2 regions of the Mediterraneibacter torques genome follow, and region 1 is predicted to be linked to the other one. Evidence: a T-box and tRNA genes for the amino acid it is inferred to sense, from the RefSeq annotation. Region 1 holds a T-box; the other holds one or more tRNA genes.

Region 1 (10,401 bases):
CTGACAATTCTTCCTGACGGAACGATCGGTCTTCTTTATGAGAGTGACGGAACTGTGATTACGTATGAAGATTTTGATATTGAAGACGTTGCAAAAGGCGCAGCAATCGGAAATATCTGGTGCACAGACGAAAACGGTACTGTGGCAGATGTTACAATGACATCTGATATGTCGAAAAAACTGACAGTAAACGGCTTAAAAGATGGCGCAAAAGTGGAAGTTTCTTCTGACAATGAAAACGCAGTAACAGCAGCATATGCTGACGGCGAAGTGACATTGACATCTAAAACAGTAACAGGAATGGAAAAAGCGACTGTAACAGTTGAGTCTGAAGGTGAAAAGACGACAGTCGATGTAATCGTAACAGATGAAAAAGATTATGAGATCGTAGATCTTCGTGTAGGAGATACGAAAACATATACAGACAAGACAGGAAATTACAGTGACAGCACATTAGACGGTCTTGATAAAAATATTGCAGATGTGACATTGGTAGGAGAGGATGCACAGGCAGTTGAGAAACAGGTAAAAGCACAGCTTGCAACTGCACAGGCGAATTTTAATGGAGAGAAAGTCTCCTTGGATAACTGCATGTTTACATTTGAGAGTGTGGCAAATAAAGAAAATACATATAAAATTTCCGCACAGGCTGGAGATAAGAAAGTATATGTGAACCATAAAAAAGCACCGTCACAGTGTGTAAGCGCAGAGACAGAGACAGAAATTTTATTAGAGTCACATGAGGATGGAACGGTATCTTTAAAAGATATGACAGAAGGAACAGGCGGTGCATATCTTTATTTCTGGAAGGGCGATACTTCTAAGCTGCACTTTGACAGATACAGCAGTGATGTGGCACAGTGTCACATGGAATTATGGAAAGCGGCGCCAGGTGCAAAAAATGATCTGGGAATGCCGGGGTATGAGAAAGTGACAGATATTTCTCAACTTACAAGCGGTACGAAATATTTAATTACGGCAAAGGCGGATGATGGAACTTATTATGCGGTAAATCCATCTGCTGCAAGCAGTAATTTTAATCATGTTGCAAAAGTAGTTGAAGAAAATATCCCGATAAAAGAAGAGGCTTCGGTAGCGCTTGGAACTAATGCACAGTTTGATAATGGCGGTGAGAAGAAGATCAGTAAATGCCTGTTTACGTTTGATAAACAGGAGGGAACAGAAAACCAGTATAAGATCACAGCAGTAACAGAGGATGGGAAAAAGGTTTATCTCGGACCAAAATCATCATCAGGAGCTAACAGACCACTTGTCGAGACAGAGGCGGTTATTACGGTTGCTAAAAATGGAGAAGCATTTACGTTACAGCAGGCAGAAGACGCTTCAAACAGCAAATATTTGTATTTTTGGAAAGATGATGCAAGTAAATTCCATTTCGATAGAAATGGTTCTGTAGATAGTAAAGGCAAATGTGATTTTGAACTTTATCGAAAAGATGACAATGTAGTTGATAGTGAGATCCCAGGATATACAAAAATCAGTGAACTCTCAGAAATTGAGAACGGTGGTCAATACTTGATCGCTATGAAGGCAACTGTAGAAGGCAATAATTACTATTTGTTGAATCCGGCAACGGGAAATGAAAAATATAGCTATGTTGCGAAGGTAACAGGCAAAATGTATGAAGATGAGACAATCGGTGCTAAGACAGATATCACAATTACCGGAAAAGCAGAAGGCAAAACATCTGTGAAGATCGGTAACAAGACATACTTCATCTTCGTGAAAAATGATGTGGAAGAAGTAACAATCAAGATCGGCGAGACATATAACGTACCGGGCAAGATTTTAAATGAATCCGAAGTGACAAAAGACGGTATCGTAAGTTTGGAAAAACGTGAGAACATGCCGCCTTACAAAGCAATTTCAGAAATCACAGAAGGAACATATTTATTCGGAAATAATAGTCATATCATGCTGAATACGGTAAGTACAGCAGCAGGTTCTGAAAAAGGTCTTGGAATGAAAGCGGTCAACTTTAATAATGATGAGACTGCGAAAGACTTTATGTGGACGCTTACCAAATCAGGCGAAGGCTATACGATGAAAGATGCCGCGTCAGGCAAATACATTAATATTTCTGGAAATAATGTGGAACTGAAGGATGCAGAGCAGGTATTGACGATCAGAGCAAGAGCAAACGGAGGATTCTCTGTTTCGGCAAATAATTATTATCTGAACAACTGGGCAGGAAATAATAATAAAGTTGCAGCTTATCCGAGTGATGATAACGGATGGAGCTTCTACAAAGCATCTGCCGGAAACGTAGTAACAGGTGTGAAAGAAGGAACAGTAACTGTAGCGGCATCAGAAGGAATAAACTATAAGATCACGGTGGTAAAAGACGTTCCTGAAGTAAAAGAGTACACAGTAACGGCAACAGTAAATGATGAAGCGATGGGTACGGCAAAGCTTAGCCCGGAAGTTGATAAGTACAAAGAAGGAACAGAAGTAACGGCAACTGCGAAAGTAAAAGACGAAAGCAAATATGAGTTCGTAAACTGGACAGTAGGCGATGAAGAAGTTTCTAAGAAGGCAGAGTACAAGTTTACAGTTGACAAAGACATGGAGCTTAAAGCGAACTTCAAAGCAAAAGAAGAGCCGCAGCCGCCTGTAGAAAAGACATACACAGTAACGGCAACAGTAAACGATGAAGCGATGGGTACGGCAAAGCTTAGTCCGGAAGCTGATAAGTACAAAGAAGGAACAGAAGTAACGGCAACTGCGAAAGTAAAAGACGAAAGCAAGTATGAGTTCGTAAACTGGACAGTAGGCAATGAAGAAGTTTCTAAGAAAGCAGAGTACAAGTTTACAGTTGACAAAGACATGGAGCTTAAGGCGAACTTCAAAGCAAAAGATCCTGTAGAAGAAACATTTACAGTAAAAGTAAAAGCAAATGACGACAAGATGGGAACTGTAGCGGTCGATCCGGTGAAAGAAAACTATGCAAAAGGCGATACAGTAATCGTGATCGCAGAAGCAAAAGAAGGATATGAGTTTGTAAACTGGACATCGGAAGGTAAAGTATTCTCCGATTCTGCAGCGTACGAGTTTGCTGTAGAAAAGGATATGGAACTGACAGCGAACTTCAAAGCGAAAGAAGAGCCGAAACCGCCGGTAACAGAAGATACATTCAAGCTGAACGTAACTGTAAACGACGACAAGATGGGAACAGTAAAACTTGATCCTGCAAAAGAAAGCTATAAAGCAGGAGATGTCGTAACGGCAACTGCAACGGCAAAAGACGGATACAAGTTCGTGAACTGGACAGTAGACGGTAAGGAAGTTTCCGATAAAGCAGAGTATGCATTTAAAGTGGACAGAGATGTAACATTGAAAGCAAACTTTGAAAAAGTAGCGGCAGATCCGAAACCTGAAACTCCAAAACCGGAGGATCCGAAAGATGAGGATAAAGCAATTCAGACAGGAGACAACGGCGTATCACCGATCATTCCGCTTGCAGGATTAGCATTAGCGGCAGGAGCGGCAGTTACAGTTCTTCGGAAAAAAGAAGACTAATCGCCGGATATTCAAACTGATGAGAATAATTTGAAATCAGAATGAAAAAATAAAGATTTAAAACAGTGAGACGGCGCTGATCTATTTTACGGATCAGCGTCGTTTTTACATATTAGGCTTTAGCCTGTCTCAAATAAGTGCGTGGTGTGCAGTTATTTGAGACTAAAATCCACCTGCTATGCGGGCAATGTCATCAACTTAAGATATATCAAAAATATAAAATAAAAATGTCTAAAAGCACTTGATAAAATGCGAAAAAAATGTTGCCTTGCGTTGATTACTTTTTCAATGCGAGGTGATTTTATGAATACAAAACTTTTAACATCCATTTTACAATCTTCCAATGACCTTATTACATCAGAAGATTTCTTGACAAGGCATCGTATAGGTAATGCTTTTACACGTTCTGGAAAGCTTTCTTTTTCTAACTTGATTTATTTTGTGCTCCAGTCGGTTCATAAATCCATTCCTATAAACTATGCCCGATTTTTAGAAAATTTTCCATCTGATCTTCCAATATTTGTATCAAAACAGGCAATTTCAAAGGCAAGACAGGGTATTTCTCATAAAGCATTTCTTGAATTATTCCGTCTTTCTGTGAAACAATTCTATTTTCAACCAGTAAATTTACGCACTTGGAATGGTTTCCATATTTATGCCGTTGACGGAAGTACGATACAGATTCCGGAATCAAAAGAGAATTATGAAGTGTTTGGAGGTAACCCAAACAAGACAAAAATCATATCGCCTCTTGCTTCCGCATCCGTTCTTTATGATGTAATAAACGATATTCTGATTGACGTTTCTCTTCATCCCTATCGTTACAATGAACGGGAATCGGCTAAAGCTCATGTAGATTTTTTACCTAGGTTTCCAAACAGTATCATACTTTTTGACAGAGGATATCCTTCCGAAGACATGTTTCACTATCTAAACTCCAAAGGAATTCTGTTTCTTATGCGTGTGCCAAAGACGTTTAAGAAAGCTATATCGGAACAGGAAGATGCTTTGTTTACATATCCTGCTTCTTGTAATAAAGAATCCCTTACTTTAAGGAGCATTCACTTTTTATTGGAAGACGGCAGCACAGAATATCTAGTGACAAATCTGATGCCCGAGCAGATAGCTAAGGAGAACTTTCCAGATTTATACCAGTTTCGTTGGGGAGTTGAAAGCAAATATAGAGAACTTAAGAACAGGCTTGAAATAGAAGCCTTTAACAGCATTAAGCCTGCCAGTATCCAACAGGAGTTCTTTGCAGCAATGTATTTATCCAATCTAGTTGCGGTTATAAAGTCGGAATCAGATTCAAAAATCATTGTGTCTATCAATAATAGGCATGCTTACCAGGCTAACCGTAGTTATATATTAAACCGTATAAAAAACTGTATCGTACACCTTTTGCGGTCGCCCTTGTCCATATGTTACGAGATGATATGCCGGATAGTGGAAGAAGCTTCCAAAACATGTCCCATTATCCGCCCTGATAGAAAGTTTGGTAGATACCGAAAACATACACGTCGGAGATATTACAGCCATATGAAAAGCTGTATTTAAATAAAAACATAACCAAAAGGCTATCGGACTGTTAAAAAAATCAGCAGTCCTATTTGTGATGCGATTATTTGTAACAATAAATCCAATCACTTTATTAGCATACAGCTTTTTTTAACAAATACTCTTAAGTTAACGACATTGCCCGTTTTACGGGTGGGGGGGGGCGACTGGCGCTCGGCACATACAGATGTCCGCTCGCAAAAACATGCAAGCATGTTTTGTGCTTCCCGAACACTGTATGGCAGGCTTGGTTGAGAGCAACAGTTCCGCCCGCGCCATTCGTAAAACCGCACTGCGTGCTTATTGTGGCTGCCGCCACTGTTTTACTCATAAAAAGGCGCTCAGCACATACAGATGTCCGCTCGCAAAAACATGCAAGCATGTTTTGTGCTTCCCGAACACTATATGGCTGAACTGTTGCGTTAAAGTCTTAAGATTCTCTAAAAATCTTGACAAATACGGCGCTTATGTCTATAGTATGTGGTAGTTATTTTAAGGTAAAGGTATTGATGAAGAGGAGTACATTATTCCAACCGCCAGAGAGAACTGCCCGGAGAATTTAAGGAAGCTTTGCAGGAGATTGAGCAAAAGATGAAGAAGATCCGGCTGAAAGGCAGTTTCGGAAAAAGGATGATGGAAGGTAGCTTCTGAACCGGATGATTGAACGATTGAAGTAGGTTATCCCGGAGTAGTTCCCGTTATAGAATGTGAGAGATATATGTGTGACAGCATATATGAAATAAGGTGGTACCGCGGAGAATTCGCCCTTTACAGATGTAAAGGGCGTTTTTTGTTGCCAAGCATGCGATAAAACAGTCCGGTGGACTGTTTTGAGTATCGGCGGCTGGTCAAAGTCGGGTTTGTCCGAAATTTTGGCGCGTGCAAAGTGCCAAGCCCCTCACTTATGAGGGGCGGAGAGTTGAAGTGGGCTTGCTCACTTTGTTCAATAAAATGAGGGAAAGCAAAGAAAGGAAAAAAGAATGAGCAAAGAACTGGCAAAGACATATGATCCGAAAGCGATCGAAGAAAAATTATATGAGAAGTGGTGTGAAAACAAATATTTTCACGCTGAGGTTGACAGGAGCAGAAAACCGTTTACAACGGTGATGCCGCCTCCGAACATTACCGGAAAACTTCATATGGGTCATGCGCTTGACAACACATTGCAGGATATCCTGATCCGTTATAAGAGAATGGAAGGCTACAATGCGTTATGGATTCCGGGAACGGACCATGCGGCTATCTCTACAGAAGTAAAAGTTACGAATCAGCTCAAAGAAGAAGGTATTGATAAGAAAGAACTTGGACGGGAAGGATTCCTTGAGCGTACATGGCAGTGGAAAGAAGAGTATGCCGGAACAATCGAGAATCAGCTTAAGAAGCTCGGTATTTCCTGCGACTGGGACAGAGAGCGTTTTACGATGGATGAGGGATGCTCGAAAGCGGTTGAAGAAGTATTTATCAAATTATATGAAAAAGGATATATTTACAAAGGATCAAGGATCATCAACTGGTGTCCGAAATGTAAGACATCTCTTTCAGATGCAGAGGTAGAGCATGAAGAGCAGGAAGGACATTTCTGGCATATCAAATATCCGATCGTAGGAACAGACCGTTTCCTTGAGATCGCGACAACGCGTCCGGAGACGCTTCTTGGAGATACGGCGATCGCGGTACATCCTGATGACGAGAGATATCAGGATATTATCGGCAAAAACGTGATCCTTCCGCTTGTAAACAGAGAGATCCCGATCGTGGCGGATTACTATGTAGACAAAGAGTTCGGAACAGGAGCGGTAAAGATCACTCCGGCACATGACCCGAATGACTTTGAAGTAGGAAAACGTCATGATCTGGAAGAGATCAATGTAATGAACGATGACGCTACGATCAATGAAAAGGGCGGAAAATACGCAGGTATGGAACGCTATGAGGCGAGAAAGGCAATCGTAAAAGATCTTGAAGAGCAGGGATATCTCGTGAAAGTTGTTCCGCATACACATGCAGTCGGAACACACGACCGATGCGGTACGACAGTTGAGCCGCTCATCAAACAGCAGTGGTTCGTGAAGATGGAAGAGCTTGCAAAACCGGCGATCGAGGCGCTCAAAAGCGGAGAATTAAAATTTGTGCCTGAACGTTTCGATAAGATTTATCTTCACTGGCTTGAAAATATCAAAGACTGGTGTATTTCCAGACAGATCTGGTGGGGACACAGAATTCCGGCATATTACTGTGACGAATGCGGAGAATTTGTCGTAGACAGACACGCTCCGGAGAAATGCCCGCATTGCGGATGCACGCATTTTACACAGGATGAAGATACGCTTGATACATGGTTTTCATCAGCGCTCTGGCCGTTCTCTACACTCGGCTGGCCTGATAAGACGGAAGATCTTGATTACTTCTATCCGACAGACGTGCTTGTGACAGGATACGACATCATTTTTTTCTGGGTGATCCGTATGGTATTCTCAGGATATGAGCATACAGGAAAATCTCCGTTCCACACAGTACTGATCCACGGACTTGTAAGAGATTCACAAGGCCGAAAGATGAGTAAGTCTTTAGGAAACGGAATCGATCCGCTGGAGATCATCGACAAGTACGGCGCGGACGCACTTCGTCTGACTCTTGTTACCGGAAATGCACCGGGAAATGACATGCGTTTCTATAATGAGAGAGTTGAGGCAAGCCGTAACTTTGCCAATAAAGTATGGAACGCATCCCGTTTCATTATGATGAATATGGATGAAAATATTATTGACGAACCGTCTCATGATCTGTTTACTCCGGCAGACAGATGGATCTTATCGGCTGCGAATACGCTTGCAAAAGACGTGACGGACAATATGGACAAATTTGAGCTTGGTATTGCGGTTCAGAAAGTATATGACTTTATATGGGATGAGTTCTGCGACTGGTATGTAGAGATGGCAAAATTCCGTATTTACCACAAAGAGGAAGCTCCGGAGGCCGCAAACTGCGCTCTCTGGGTATTGAAAACTGTGTTGGCTCAGGGATTGAAACTGCTTCACCCGTTTATGCCGTTTATAACAGAAGAGATTTACGGGGCGCTCGTTCCGGAGGAAGAGTCGCTTATGATGTCCGAGTGGCCGAAATACAAAGAAGAGTGGAATTTTGCGCAGGATGAGTTTGTCATGGAACGCGTGAAAGCGGTGACAAGAGGCATCCGAAACATCCGTGCGGAGATGGACGTTCCGAACAACCGTAAAACAAACGTATTCATCGTCAGCGAAAAAGAAGAACTGACAAAAGCGATTGAAGGATTTAAACAGTCGGTAATGCCGCTTATGTTGGCGTCCGACATCATCGTGCAGAGCACAAAAGAGGGAATAGAGGACAATGCGGTATCCATCGTAGTTCCTGATGCGGTCGTATATCTGCCGCTTGAGGATCTTGTGGATTTCGAGCAGGAAAAAGAGAGACTTACAAAGGAAGAAGAGAGACTGAACAAAGAGATCAAACGTGCGAAAGGAATGCTTGCAAACGAGAAGTTCGTAAGCAAAGCTCCGGAGGCAAAAGTTCAGGAAGAGAGGGACAAACTCGAGAAATACGAGCAGATGCTCGCACAAGTAAAGGAGAGAATGGTAGGTCTTGGCTAATATAAAAGGTTTTTTTACAAAAGTCAGAAATCTGAAAAAAGAAGATATTAAGGAACACTTTAAAAAGAGGAAAGAACGCAGGCAGATGATCTTGGAAAAACGGCGCAATGGAAAGTTCGCCAAGAAGATGCAGCCGGTTTATAAGTGGATGAACCGGCTGTCTGTTCCGCTTCAGTTTCTGCTTGCATGTATCATTAACTTTTTCATCGAAGTCATCTCAAGACTTTCGTTTGGAGAGGCGTGGGCGTATCTTACAAAAACGCCGCTTGTGTTTTTGTATAATTCATGCATGATATTCGTTACATTTACGATCGTTTATCTGGTGCGAAGGCGTGTGTTTACAAGAATATTGCTCAGCGTGTTCTGGCTGTTTTTGGGAATCTGCAACGGATATCTGCTGACGAAGCGTGTAACCCCCTTTAATGCACAAGATTTGAAAGTCCTTTCAGACGCATTGGAGTTGACGGGAAATTATTTTAACACGTTTGAGCTTATTATGATCATTATCGGTGTGACCGCTTTGATCGTATGGGTCGTTTCGATGTGGAAACGGGGCGGACAGTACACAGGAAAGATGCACCGCTGGATCGCGCTTGGCGGAGTTGTCGCTTCCTTTGTCGGCTGTATGGCGCTGACAAATCTGGCGATTGACAAACGTGTCATTTCTAATTACTTCGGAAACATTGCGTTTGCATATGAAGATTATGGATTTCCGTATTGCTTCTCGGCAAGTTTGTTTAATACAGGGATCAACGAGCCGACAGGATATGGCAAAGAGACGATGGAGAAGATCAACGAAGAAGAAAAACTGACGAAAAGTTCGACGGGAAGATCGGAAGAACAGCGTCCGAATATTATTTTCGTACAGCTTGAGTCGTTTTTCGATCCGACAGAGGTAGAGTGGCTTCGCTTCTCCGAAGATCCGATCCCGAATTTGAGAAAAATGTTCAGCGAATATTCAAGCGGATACTTTAAAGTGCCGTCAGTCGGCGCGGGAACGGCAAACACAGAATTTGAAGTTCTCACAGGAATGAGTATGCGTTTCTTCGGACCGGGAGAATACCCATATAAAACATATGCAAAGACTCGTACGTTAGAGAGCGCGGCGTCTGCCCTTAAAGGGCTTGGATACGGCGCCGAAGCTCTTCATAATAACGGAGGAAATTTCTACAGCCGCGCCCAGGTATTTAACAACATGGGATTTGATCATTACACAAGTAAGGAGTTTATGAATATACTCCAGACAACGCCGAAAGGATGGGCGACAGACGATATTCTCGTTCCGAATATTATGGAGTCTATGGATACGACCGAAGGGCAGGACTTTGTGTTTACAGTCAGCGTAGAAGGTCACGGAGAGTATCCGACAGAAAAAGTGTTGGAAGATCCGGAGATCGTTGTAAGCGGCGTGGAAGATGAAGGCGAAAGAAATGCATGGGAATATTATGTAAATCTTGTCCATGCAATGGATGAATTTGCCGGAGATCTCGTACGCGCCGTGGAGGAAAGAAACGAGCCGACTGTACTTGTGTTCTACGGCGATCATCTTCCGACGATGAATCTGGAAGCAAAAGACCTAAAGAGCAGATATCTGTACAATACAAATTATGTTATATGGGATAACATCGGGTTAGAGAAAAAGGACGGAAACGTAGCGGCATATCAGGTGATGGCAGAT
Region 2 (10,401 bases), 470 kb from region 1:
ATCTTTTACAACCTGATTCCAAGTATCCACAGTAGACGGATCTGACACAGAGGTTTCATCAAACGCTACCGCCGGAGTCGGAGTCGAATCTGAGGCATAGACTTGTCCCATACCACCGGGTATCATTCCGAGCACCATAGCCCCGGCAAGAAAAATCGCCAGCGCTGAACGCAGTTTACTATTTTTCTTTTTCCTCATAGTCACTATCTTTCCTTTCTTGCTTATTTACAGAATTATTTATATTCCTATTAACCCTGCATCAATCTATATAAAATCAATGGAGTATTTGACATCATTTCACTAAATTCATCACTCCCCTTACATATTTTTTCTAAATAATGCAAAATAGCTCCATCTTTTCAACAGCATATAAAATCATACGTTAACAAAGTGTGAATAACTTGCCATTTTCTCCTTTTTCAAGCTATTATATTTTTACTTTTTCACATTTTCCGCATTAATAATCCACTATATGTGAAAAACCGATCTATTGTCGAAATTTTAATAATTTCTACAATAAATCGGTTTTACTTTTTCTCTGTTTTTAGTTATCTTCCCTGAATTTATACCTGTTGATTCGGGCATTTGTTTCTTCAGCCCATGAATACTCCGTCATATCCCCCCCGGGTATCAATGCCGCTTCTAACACTTTTCCCTGTACCGGATAATATATTTTCTTCTATCCACATATAATAATCACAGTCCACATTGGCATAATTAATCCAACAGGCAGCCCGTTTCTTAACAAATACATCTTTAATCCCATATGTACTGAATATCTTATTCAAATCCATAACCGCCCTGCGATACAGATTTTTTACCTTTTCATCGTACAAACGATTCTCCCAGAGTTTGTCAACGGCTTCTTCCATTGTCACAACTCCGCCTTTATTGTCCACACATAACGCAAGCAGTTCTTTTGCCTTTTTATTGGAAAATATCACAAGTTCTCCATTAATAAATAAGTCGAATCGGCCAAATGTCCTAATATATGCCGGCTTCTTCTGTCGCCGACTGAGAAGTTTTGCATTTCCCATAGTCCATGTTAAATCTTCCATAGTATACGGCCTGATCATATAACCATCCGCTTTTATCCGAAGTGCCTCCAATATATATTCTGTATGTTCTATAAAAAATACAAGAACTATTTTAGGATTTAATTCCCGTAACTTTTCTCCGAGCTGAAGTCCGTCCATACCATTTAATTCGATATTTATAAAAGCCGCTTCCACTCTATGTCTGGAAACATATTTAAGCGTTTCCGCAGAATCATTAAACTTCCCGCTCAGCTCTACATATGAAAATTGTTTGCATTGTTCTTCAAAAAGACGGATAGCTTCTTCATCGTAATCTGCAATAATAACTTTCATAACATCATTTCATCCTTCTTACACATAATATATTTTTATATACTCTGTTTATTCCTCTTCCGAAGGGCAAACGACTGTGTTTTGCACCATATCCATATGATGATTCATCCATATGAGCTCATATCCAGTACCAATATCCATATTATATAATTTTCTGACCATTTTTTGCAAGTAAAAACAGTAGACACTAAAAAAGTTTATGTCTACTAAAATGATTCTATATCGCCAAACGGTAACATGCCGCCAATACAAATAACGGGAACACTATTCAATCATAGTATTCCCGCTATCATTCACAGTGAGCGTGCGGGGATTCGAACCCCGGACAACTTGATTAAAAGTCAAGTGCTCTACCAACTGAGCTACACGCCCTTATTCAATTATATTCCTTTTAATTACAAGGAAAATGCCCAGAGCCGGAATCGAACCAGCGACACGAGGATTTTCAGTCCTCTGCTCTACCAACTGAGCTATCTGGGCTTATACACAATATACTTGTGTAAATTGCGGGAGCAGGATTTGAACCTGCGACCTTCGGGTTATGAGCCCGACGAGCTTCCAGACTGCTCCATCCCGCGATATGAAATTAATTATCTCTATTGAGATCAAGCCGATGATCGGACTCGAACCGATAACCTGCTGATTACAAATCAGCTGCTCTGCCAATTGAGCCACATCGGCGTGTTTACTTCTTTTATAATGTATATTCAGAAGTATAATTAAATGGATGGAGGTGGATTCGAACCACCGAAGCAATTTGCAGCAGATTTACAGTCTGTCCCCTTTGGCCACTCGGGAATCCATCCTTATTTTTTTAAAGTGGGGCCTATAGGGCTCGAACCTATGACCCTCTGCTTGTAAGGCAGATGCTCTCCCAGCTGAGCTAAGACCCCACATAACGACCCAGAAGAGACTCGAACTCTCGACCTCCGCCGTGACAGGGCGGCGCTCTAACCAACTGAGCCACTGGGCCACTTTTTAATTCAGGTTATACCCTGAAAACTACATACAAAGAATCTTTTTTCATCCATTGCCTATCTCCGCTTTGGTTATGCCCTCGACCTATTAGTAACAGTCAGCTCCATGTGTTACCACACTTCCACCTCTGCCCTATCTACCTCGTCGTCTTCAAGGGGTCTTACTAACTTGACGTTATGGGATATCTCATCTTGAGGGGGGCTTCACGCTTAGATGCCTTCAGCGTTTATCCCTTCCCGGCTTGGCTACTCTGCTATGCACTTGGTAATACAACAGATACACCAGCGGCCAGTCCACCCCGGTTAGTCTCGTACTAAGGGCAGCTCCTCTCAAATATCCTACGCCCACGCCGGATAGGGGCCGAACTGTCTCACGACGTTCTGAACCCAGCTCGCGTACCGCTTTAATGGGCGAACAGCCCAACCCTTGGGGCCGACTACAGCCCCAGGATGCGATGAGCCGACATCGAGGTGCCAAACCACTCCGTCGATGTGAACTCTTGGGAGTGATAAGCCTGTTATCCCCAGGGTAGCTTTTATCCGTTGAGCGATGGCAATCCCACTTTATACCACCGGATCACTAAGTCCTACTTTCGTACCTGCTCCACCCGTCGGTGTCGCAGTCAAGCTCCCTTCTGCCTTTGCACTCTTCGAATGGTTTCCAACCATTCTGAGGGAACCTTTGAGCGCCTCCGATACCCTTTCGGAGGCGACCGCCCCAGTCAAACTCCCCACCTGACATTGTCCCCCAGCCGGATCACGGCTGCTGGTTAGAAACCCAATACTGCAAGGGTGGTATCCCAACATTGACTCCATGGCAACTGGCGTCACCACTTCCTAGTCTCCCACCTATCCTGTACATGCAATATCGAATCCCAGTATCAAGCTAGAGTAAAGCTCCATGGGGTCTTTCCGTCCTGGCGCAGGTAACCAGCATCTTCACTGGTATTTCAATTTCACCGGGTGCATTGTTGAGACAGTGCCCAAATCATTACGCCTTTCGTGCGGGTCGGAACTTACCCGACAAGGAATTTCGCTACCTTAGGACCGTTATAGTTACGGCCGCCGTTTACTGGGGCTTAAGTTCAAAGCTTCGCTTGCGCTAACCTCTCCCCTTAACCTTCCAGCACCGGGCAGGCGTCAGCCCATATACCTCACCTTTCGGTTTCGCATAGACCTGTGTTTTTGCTAAACAGTTGCTTGGGCCAATTCTCTGCGGCCATTCGCATGGCACTCCTTCTCCCGAAGTTACGGAGTCATTTTGCCGAGTTCCTTAACAATGCTTCTCCCGTCGGCCTTAGGATTCTCTCCTCATCCACCTGTGTCGGTTTACGGTACGGGTATCCTGTAAACAATAGCGGCTTTTCTTGGCAGCCAGCTCACACACTTCTCTACTTCTTTTCGATCCGCATCACGTCTTCGGATTGCACACCGGATTTGCCTGATGTACTCCTACCTCGCTTGCACCGGTCTTTCCATTCCCGGCTTGTGCTCTCTGTCTGCGTCCCCACAGTTCTGTTACAGGATAGTACAGGAATTTCAACCTGTTATCCATCGACTACGTCTTTCGACCTCGCCTTAGGCCCCGACTTACCCAGGGCAGATCAGCTTTACCCTGGAAACCTTAGATATTCGGCCAAGAGGATTCTCACCTCTTTCTCGCTACTCATTCCGGCATTCTCTCTTCTTAAAAATCCACTGCTCCTTTCGGTACAGCTTCGTCTCTTTAAGAATGCTCCTCTACCGATGAACAGTGATCAACGCAGACCAACAGCAGTCTGTTTCATCTGTTTTGGAATCTTCTTGATTTCATCAAGAAGCTTTCCTCTTGCATTGATCTGTATTGATCACTGTTCATCCCTGAGCTTCGGCAGTGTGTTTCAGCCCCGGACATTTTCGGCGCACCTCTCGACTAGTGAGCTATTACGCACTCTTTTAATGGATGGCTGCTTCTAAGCCAACATCCTAGTTGTCTTCGAAATCCCACATCCTTTTCCACTTAACACACATTTTGGGGCCTTAGCTGCAGGTCTGGGCTCTTTCCCTTTCGACTACCCAACTTATCTCGGATAGTCTGACTCCCATACATCATCTACACGGCATTCGGAGTTTGATATCCCTTGGTAAGCTTTGACGCCCCCGTAGGAATTCAGTGCTCTACCTCCGCAAGACTTGTATGAGGCTAGCCCTAAAGCTATTTCGAGGAGAACCAGCTATCTCCGGGTTCGATTGGAATTTCTCCCCTATCCACACCTCATCCCCACCCTTTTCAACGGATGTGGGTTGGGTCCTCCATTGCCTTTTACGGCAACTTCAACCTGGACATGGATAGATCACCCGGTTTCGGGTCTACTCCGACTGACTTTCGCCCTGTTCAGACTTGGTTTCCCTTCGGCTCCGCACCTTCAGTGCTTAACCTCGCCAGCCAGCGTAACTCGCCGGACCGTTCTACAAAAAGTACGCGGTTCATCATATAAAGATGTTCCACAGCTTGTAAACATATGGTTTCAGGTTCTTTTTCACTCCCCTCCCGGGTTTTCACCTTTCCTTCACAGTACTATGCGCTATCGGTCACTAAGGAGTATTTAGCCTTACGGGGTGGTCCCCGCATATTCAGTCAAGGTTCCACGTGTCTCGACCTACTCTGGATACCGCCATGTCAACTCGCCTTTCGCTTACGGGACTTTCACCCTCTTTGGTCAGCTTTCCCAAAACTGTTCTGCTAAACTTGTTGAATCAATTCCGCGGTCCGAACCCCGGGATGCACGCATCCCGGTTTGGGCTCTTCCGTTTTCGCTCGCCGCTACTCACAGAATCACATGTTGTTTTCTCTTCCTCCGGCTACTTAGATGTTTCAGTTCACCGGGTTCCCTTCCTGACGTTATGGATTGGCGTCAGGATAACTGAGGTTTGCTCAGTTAGGTTTCCCCATTCAGAAATCTCCGGATCGATGGGTATTTGCCCCTCCCCGAAGCTTTTCGCAGCTTATCACGTCTTTCATCGGCTCTTAGTGCCAAGGCATCCACCATACGCTCTTATCAGCATAACCAAACGATAGTTGTTCACGGGAATGAACTTCTATCCACACATGTATAGCGTTACATGTGTTGGTTCTAGGCCAATTTATTTTTAGTTTGTTTTCTTCAAACTTTATAGTAATTGTTAAATAACATTACCTCGGATGTCTTGATTAGATATTTTATCTTATCATTGATTTTCTCTGTATGCAGTTTTCAAGGTACACATTTTGACTTCTTCAAGAAGTCAAGTGGAGAATACGAGAGTCGAACTCGTGACCTCCTGCTTGCAAGGCAGGCGCTCTCCCAACTGAGCTAATCCCCCATATTAAATTATTTTTTCATATTATCCTTAATGGATATGGGCTTAAGTGGACTCGAACCACCGACCTCACGCTTATCAGGCGTGCGCTCTAACCAGCTGAGCTATAAGCCCATTTTAATTTGGCGGCCACCTACTCTCCCACACCGTCTCCAGTGCAGTACCATCGGCCGTTCAGGTCTTAACCATCGTGTTCGGGATGGGAACGGGTGTTACCCCTGAACGCATCGCCACCAAAAAGTTTTGTCATCCTTGATGACTAAACAATAGACAACGACTCACTCTACTTATATTTCTTCCTTAGAAAGGAGGTGATCCAGCCGCACCTTCCGATACGGCTACCTTGTTACGACTTCACCCCAGTTATCGGTCCCGCCTTCGGCAGCTCCCTCCTTACGGTTGGGTCACTGACTTCGGGCGTTACTGACTCCCATGGTGTGACGGGCGGTGTGTACAAGACCCGGGAACGTATTCACCGCGACATTCTGATTCGCGATTACTAGCGATTCCAGCTTCATGTAGTCGAGTTGCAGACTACAATCCGAACTGAGACGTTATTTTTGGGATTTGCTCCACCTCGCGGTCTCGCTTCCCTTTGTTTACGCCATTGTAGCACGTGTGTAGCCCTGCTCATAAGGGGCATGATGATTTGACGTCATCCCCACCTTCCTCCGGGTTATCCCCGGCAGTCTCTCTAGAGTGCCCGGCCTGGCCGCTGGCTACTAAAGATAGGGGTTGCGCTCGTTGCGGGACTTAACCCAACATCTCACGACACGAGCTGACGACAACCATGCACCACCTGTCTCCGCTGCCCCGAAGGGAAGGACGCATTACCGTCCGGTCAGCGGGATGTCAAGAGCAGGTAAGGTTCTTCGCGTTGCTTCGAATTAAACCACATGCTCCACCGCTTGTGCGGGGCCCCGTCAATTCCTTTGAGTTTCATTCTTGCGAACGTACTCCCCAGGTGGACTACTTATTGCGTTTGCTGCGGCACCGAATGGCTTTGCCACCCGACACCTAGTAGTCATCGTTTACGGCGTGGACTACCAGGGTATCTAATCCTGTTTGCTCCCCACGCTTTCGAGCCTCAACGTCAGTTACTGTCCAGTAAGCCGCCTTCGCCACTGGTGTTCCTCCTAATATCTACGCATTTCACCGCTACACTAGGAATTCCACTTACCTCTCCAGCACTCTAGATGAACAGTTTCCAATGCAGTCCCGGGGTTGAGCCCCGGGTTTTCACATCAGACTTGCCCATCCGTCTACGCTCCCTTTACACCCAGTAAATCCGGATAACGCTTGCACCATACGTATTACCGCGGCTGCTGGCACGTATTTAGCCGGTGCTTCTTAGTCAGGTACCGTCATTTTCTTCCCTGCTGATAGAGCTTTACATACCGAAATACTTCTTCGCTCACGCGGCGTCGCTGCATCAGGGTTTCCCCCATTGTGCAATATTCCCCACTGCTGCCTCCCGTAGGAGTTTGGGCCGTGTCTCAGTCCCAATGTGGCCGGTCACCCTCTCAGGTCGGCTACTGATCGTCGCCTTGGTAAGCCGTTACCTTACCAACCAGCTAATCAGACGCGGGTCCATCTCATACCACCGGAGTTTTTACCCCCGCACCATGCGGTGCTGTGGTCTTATGCGGTATTAGCAGTCATTTCTAACTGTTATCCCCCTGTATGAGGCAGGTTACCCACGCGTTACTCACCCGTCCGCCGCTCAGTCACAATCCTCTTCATCCGAAGAATCTAAGCAAAGTGCTTCGCTCGACTTGCATGTGTTAGGCACGCCGCCAGCGTTCATCCTGAGCCAGGATCAAACTCTCGTTAAAAGTGTTTGTCTTGGTCAAGAATCACTACTAGCAATTCTTTCCCTCTTTACTGTTTTGGTTTGTTTTCAAACCGTTCTTAAAAATTTTTCTCTTTAAAGAAATTTTCAAGGGTTGTTGTCTATTGTTCAGTTATCAAGGTTCTTTCTTTGTTCTGTCTCAAGCGACAGCTTTTATATTTTATCAAAAGCTTTATCGTTTGTCAAGAACTTTTTTAACTTTTTTCATTTTCTTTTTTGTGGAGCTTTCTCTCAACGAGTCAGCTCATCTATAATACCATTTTGTTTCATCTTTGTCAACTGTTTTTTACAATTTTTTCAAACTTTTTCGACTTGTTTTTTTCAAGCCTCCAGGTATTATATTACGTGTTTTCTCACCCGCTTATGCAGAATACCATAAAGCGTACAAAGCTTCCTTCAATCTGAAAACTTTTTGAGATAACACTTAACGGAGAAAGAGGGATTTGAACCCTCGCGCCGGTTTCCCGACCTACACCCTTAGCAGGGGCGCCTCTTCAGCCTCTTGAGTATTTCTCCTGATTCTGAATCCGACTGTTTACACAGCTTTTTTTCAATTCTTGCTTGATAATGCGAAATTTATTATACTAAACGTTCTATATAATGTCAACCATTAATTTAGTTTTTTTTAACCTTTTTCCGCCCTTTTTCAGCAACTGTTTTAGTAAACGGCTAGTTCCGTCTTTTCCTCTATCGTTTTCCTAATTCTTTCCTGAACTATCGCTGCGATTTCCGTCGTTTTCATATCTTTGTATTCATCATAATAAAGCGGAGGCAAAAAACAAACCTGAACCGTCACTTTACTGATAGACTTCGTATCAAACGGTTTAAACGAATCAATCAGCGCCACCGGAACGATTGGACAACGTGCCTTTGTTGCCGCTTTAAAACTTCCACCTTTAAATGTTCCGATTTTATTTCCGTTTCTCGAACGAGTTCCTTCCGGGAAAATAATATAATTTCTTCCCGCCTTCACTTCTTTTGCTACATTCATAATGACCTGCATTGCCTGCCGCACATCTTCTCTGTCAATCATATATGCTTTTGTACAAGCAAACACCTGCTTTAAAAACTGAATATTTGCAACTTCTTTTTTTGCAACAACCGAGATCGGAACCGGACACACATCCATAATAGCCAAAACATCATACATTCCCTGATGATTCGGGAAAAACATAAATCCATTTTCTTTCGGTATGTTATCCAGCCCTTCAGCCGCTATTGTCACATTTCCGCCTTTGTTTGCTCTGCGGACAATAAACTTCAGCATCTTATAATGCTCTTCCTCCGTATACTTATCTACGTGATGCGCATGATAACAAAGCTTGCACCACATAAACGGAACAAGAATTATATTTCGGAGCACCATCATCAATATTCTTTTCATATTTTCCGATACTCCTTTACCGCTGTTTCATAAAGATTATTTCCCTTAGAGTCAATCACCACTATCACCGGAAGATTTACTACTGTAAGTTTTCTAATCGCTTCTGTACCAAGATCTTCATAAGCAACAATTTCCGATGATGTAATACATTTTGACAGCAGCGCGCCCGCGCCGCCTACAGCTGCAAAATAAACCGCTTTATTGCGAACAACAGCATCGATCACTTCTTGACTTCTTTTTCCCTTTCCAATCATTGCCCCCATTCCGAGATCCAATAATTCGGGAGTATATTTATCCATACGGCTTGCCGTTGTCGGACCTGCCGATCCGATCGGGCGTCCTTCCCGTACCGGAGACGGTCCCATGTAATATATCGCCTGCCCTTCTATATTAATAGGTAAGTCTTCTCCCTCACGAAGCGTTTCGTACATCCGCTTATGCGCAGCATCACGCGCTGTATATATCGTGCCTGTAATATATACATAATCTCCTGCCCTTAGTTCTTCTGCCGTCTCTCTGCCGACAGGCGCTGAAATATGTCGATCCATTTCTGTTTCCTTTCACTTCTGCCTTTTTCCACTGCTGCTATCTTATCCGCTGTTTTTACAAAACACAGACTGTATGCCTGTTCACATGGCAGCATATATTCACCGCAACCGGAAGTCCCGCAATATGAGTCGGATATGTGTTGACATTTACTGCCAAAGCCGTCACCGTGCCACCCAATCCGCCCGGTCCGATGCCAAGACAGTTGATCTTCTCCAACATTTCTTCTTCGAGTTTTCTCACATATGGAATATCCGAATGTTTTCCCACTTCTCGCGTAAGCGCTTTCTTCGCCATTAAGGCGCATTTTTCAAATGTTCCTCCGATTCCGACCCCAACTACCAACGGCGGGCAAGCATTTGGTCCCGCGTCTTTGACAGCTGTAAGAATCGCATTTTTTACTCCTTCAAGTCCTTCCGCCGGTTTCAGCATAAACACACGGCTCATATTCTCACTTCCGAAACCTTTCGGAGCTACCGTGATCTTCACTCGATCACCTTCCACGATCCGCGTATGAATAACCGCAGGAGTATTATCTTTTGTGTTTTCCCGCAAAATAGGGTCTCCTACGACTGACTTTCTCAAAAAACCTTCCGTATAGCCCCGGCGCACCCCTTCGTTTACCGCATCTTCGAAACTTCCGCCTTCAAAATGCACATCTTGTCCTACCTCAAGAAACACAACTGCCATTCCTGTATCCTGGCAGATCGGTATCATATCCGAAGCGGCAATTTCAAGATTATCCTGAAGCTGTGCCAGAATTTGTTTTCCAAGCACGGACTCCTCTTTTTCCTCTGCTTTTCGCATCGCTTTCACCATATCCGAAGAAAGCGAGTAATTTGCCTCTATGCACATCTTTTTTATTGTTTCCGTAATTATCTCTGTCTGTACTGTCCGTATCATAATTCAATCTCAATCTTTCTGTTTGTACGA

What was found. A T-box is a leader RNA that pairs with one kind of tRNA and senses whether it is charged. The one in region 1 lies ahead of ACH9UM_RS11185 (valine--tRNA ligase), so its partner is inferred to be a tRNA-Val.
Region 2: it has a tRNA-Val gene. The T-box ahead of ACH9UM_RS11185 (valine--tRNA ligase) is inferred to sense a tRNA for this amino acid. The anticodon was not compared.

What each region holds. Positions count from the first base shown of each region.
Region 1 covers NZ_CP172594.1:2,377,295-2,387,695, reverse strand. The annotation lists gene ACH9UM_RS11195 (InlB B-repeat-containing protein) at 1-3,540, shown strand, start outside; gene ACH9UM_RS11190 (IS4 family transposase) at 3,844-5,097, shown strand; T-box leader at 5,595-5,869, shown strand; gene ACH9UM_RS11185 (valine--tRNA ligase) at 6,078-8,723, shown strand; gene ACH9UM_RS11180 (LTA synthase family protein) at 8,716-10,401, shown strand, end outside.
Region 2 covers NZ_CP172594.1:2,847,442-2,857,842, forward strand. The annotation lists gene ACH9UM_RS13130 (Spy0128 family protein) at 1-198, opposite strand, end outside; gene ACH9UM_RS13135 (response regulator) at 594-1,370, opposite strand; tRNA gene ACH9UM_RS13140 (tRNA-Lys) at 1,670-1,742, opposite strand; tRNA gene ACH9UM_RS13145 (tRNA-Phe) at 1,778-1,850, opposite strand; tRNA gene ACH9UM_RS13150 (tRNA-Met) at 1,875-1,948, opposite strand; tRNA gene ACH9UM_RS13155 (tRNA-Thr) at 1,979-2,051, opposite strand; tRNA gene ACH9UM_RS13160 (tRNA-Tyr) at 2,095-2,176, opposite strand; tRNA gene ACH9UM_RS13165 (tRNA-Val) at 2,191-2,263, opposite strand; tRNA gene ACH9UM_RS13170 (tRNA-Asp) at 2,270-2,343, opposite strand; rRNA gene ACH9UM_RS13175 (23S ribosomal RNA) at 2,416-5,396, opposite strand; tRNA gene ACH9UM_RS13180 (tRNA-Ala) at 5,617-5,689, opposite strand; tRNA gene ACH9UM_RS13185 (tRNA-Ile) at 5,727-5,800, opposite strand; rRNA gene rrf (5S ribosomal RNA) at 5,807-5,924, opposite strand; rRNA gene ACH9UM_RS13195 (16S ribosomal RNA) at 5,991-7,521, opposite strand; tRNA gene ACH9UM_RS13200 (tRNA-Ser) at 7,967-8,054, opposite strand; gene ACH9UM_RS13205 (1-acyl-sn-glycerol-3-phosphate acyltransferase) at 8,197-8,922, opposite strand; gene ACH9UM_RS13210 (Fe-S-containing hydro-lyase) at 8,919-9,470, opposite strand; gene ACH9UM_RS13215 (fumarate hydratase) at 9,526-10,371, opposite strand; gene ACH9UM_RS13220 (dCMP deaminase family protein) at 10,368-10,401, opposite strand, start outside.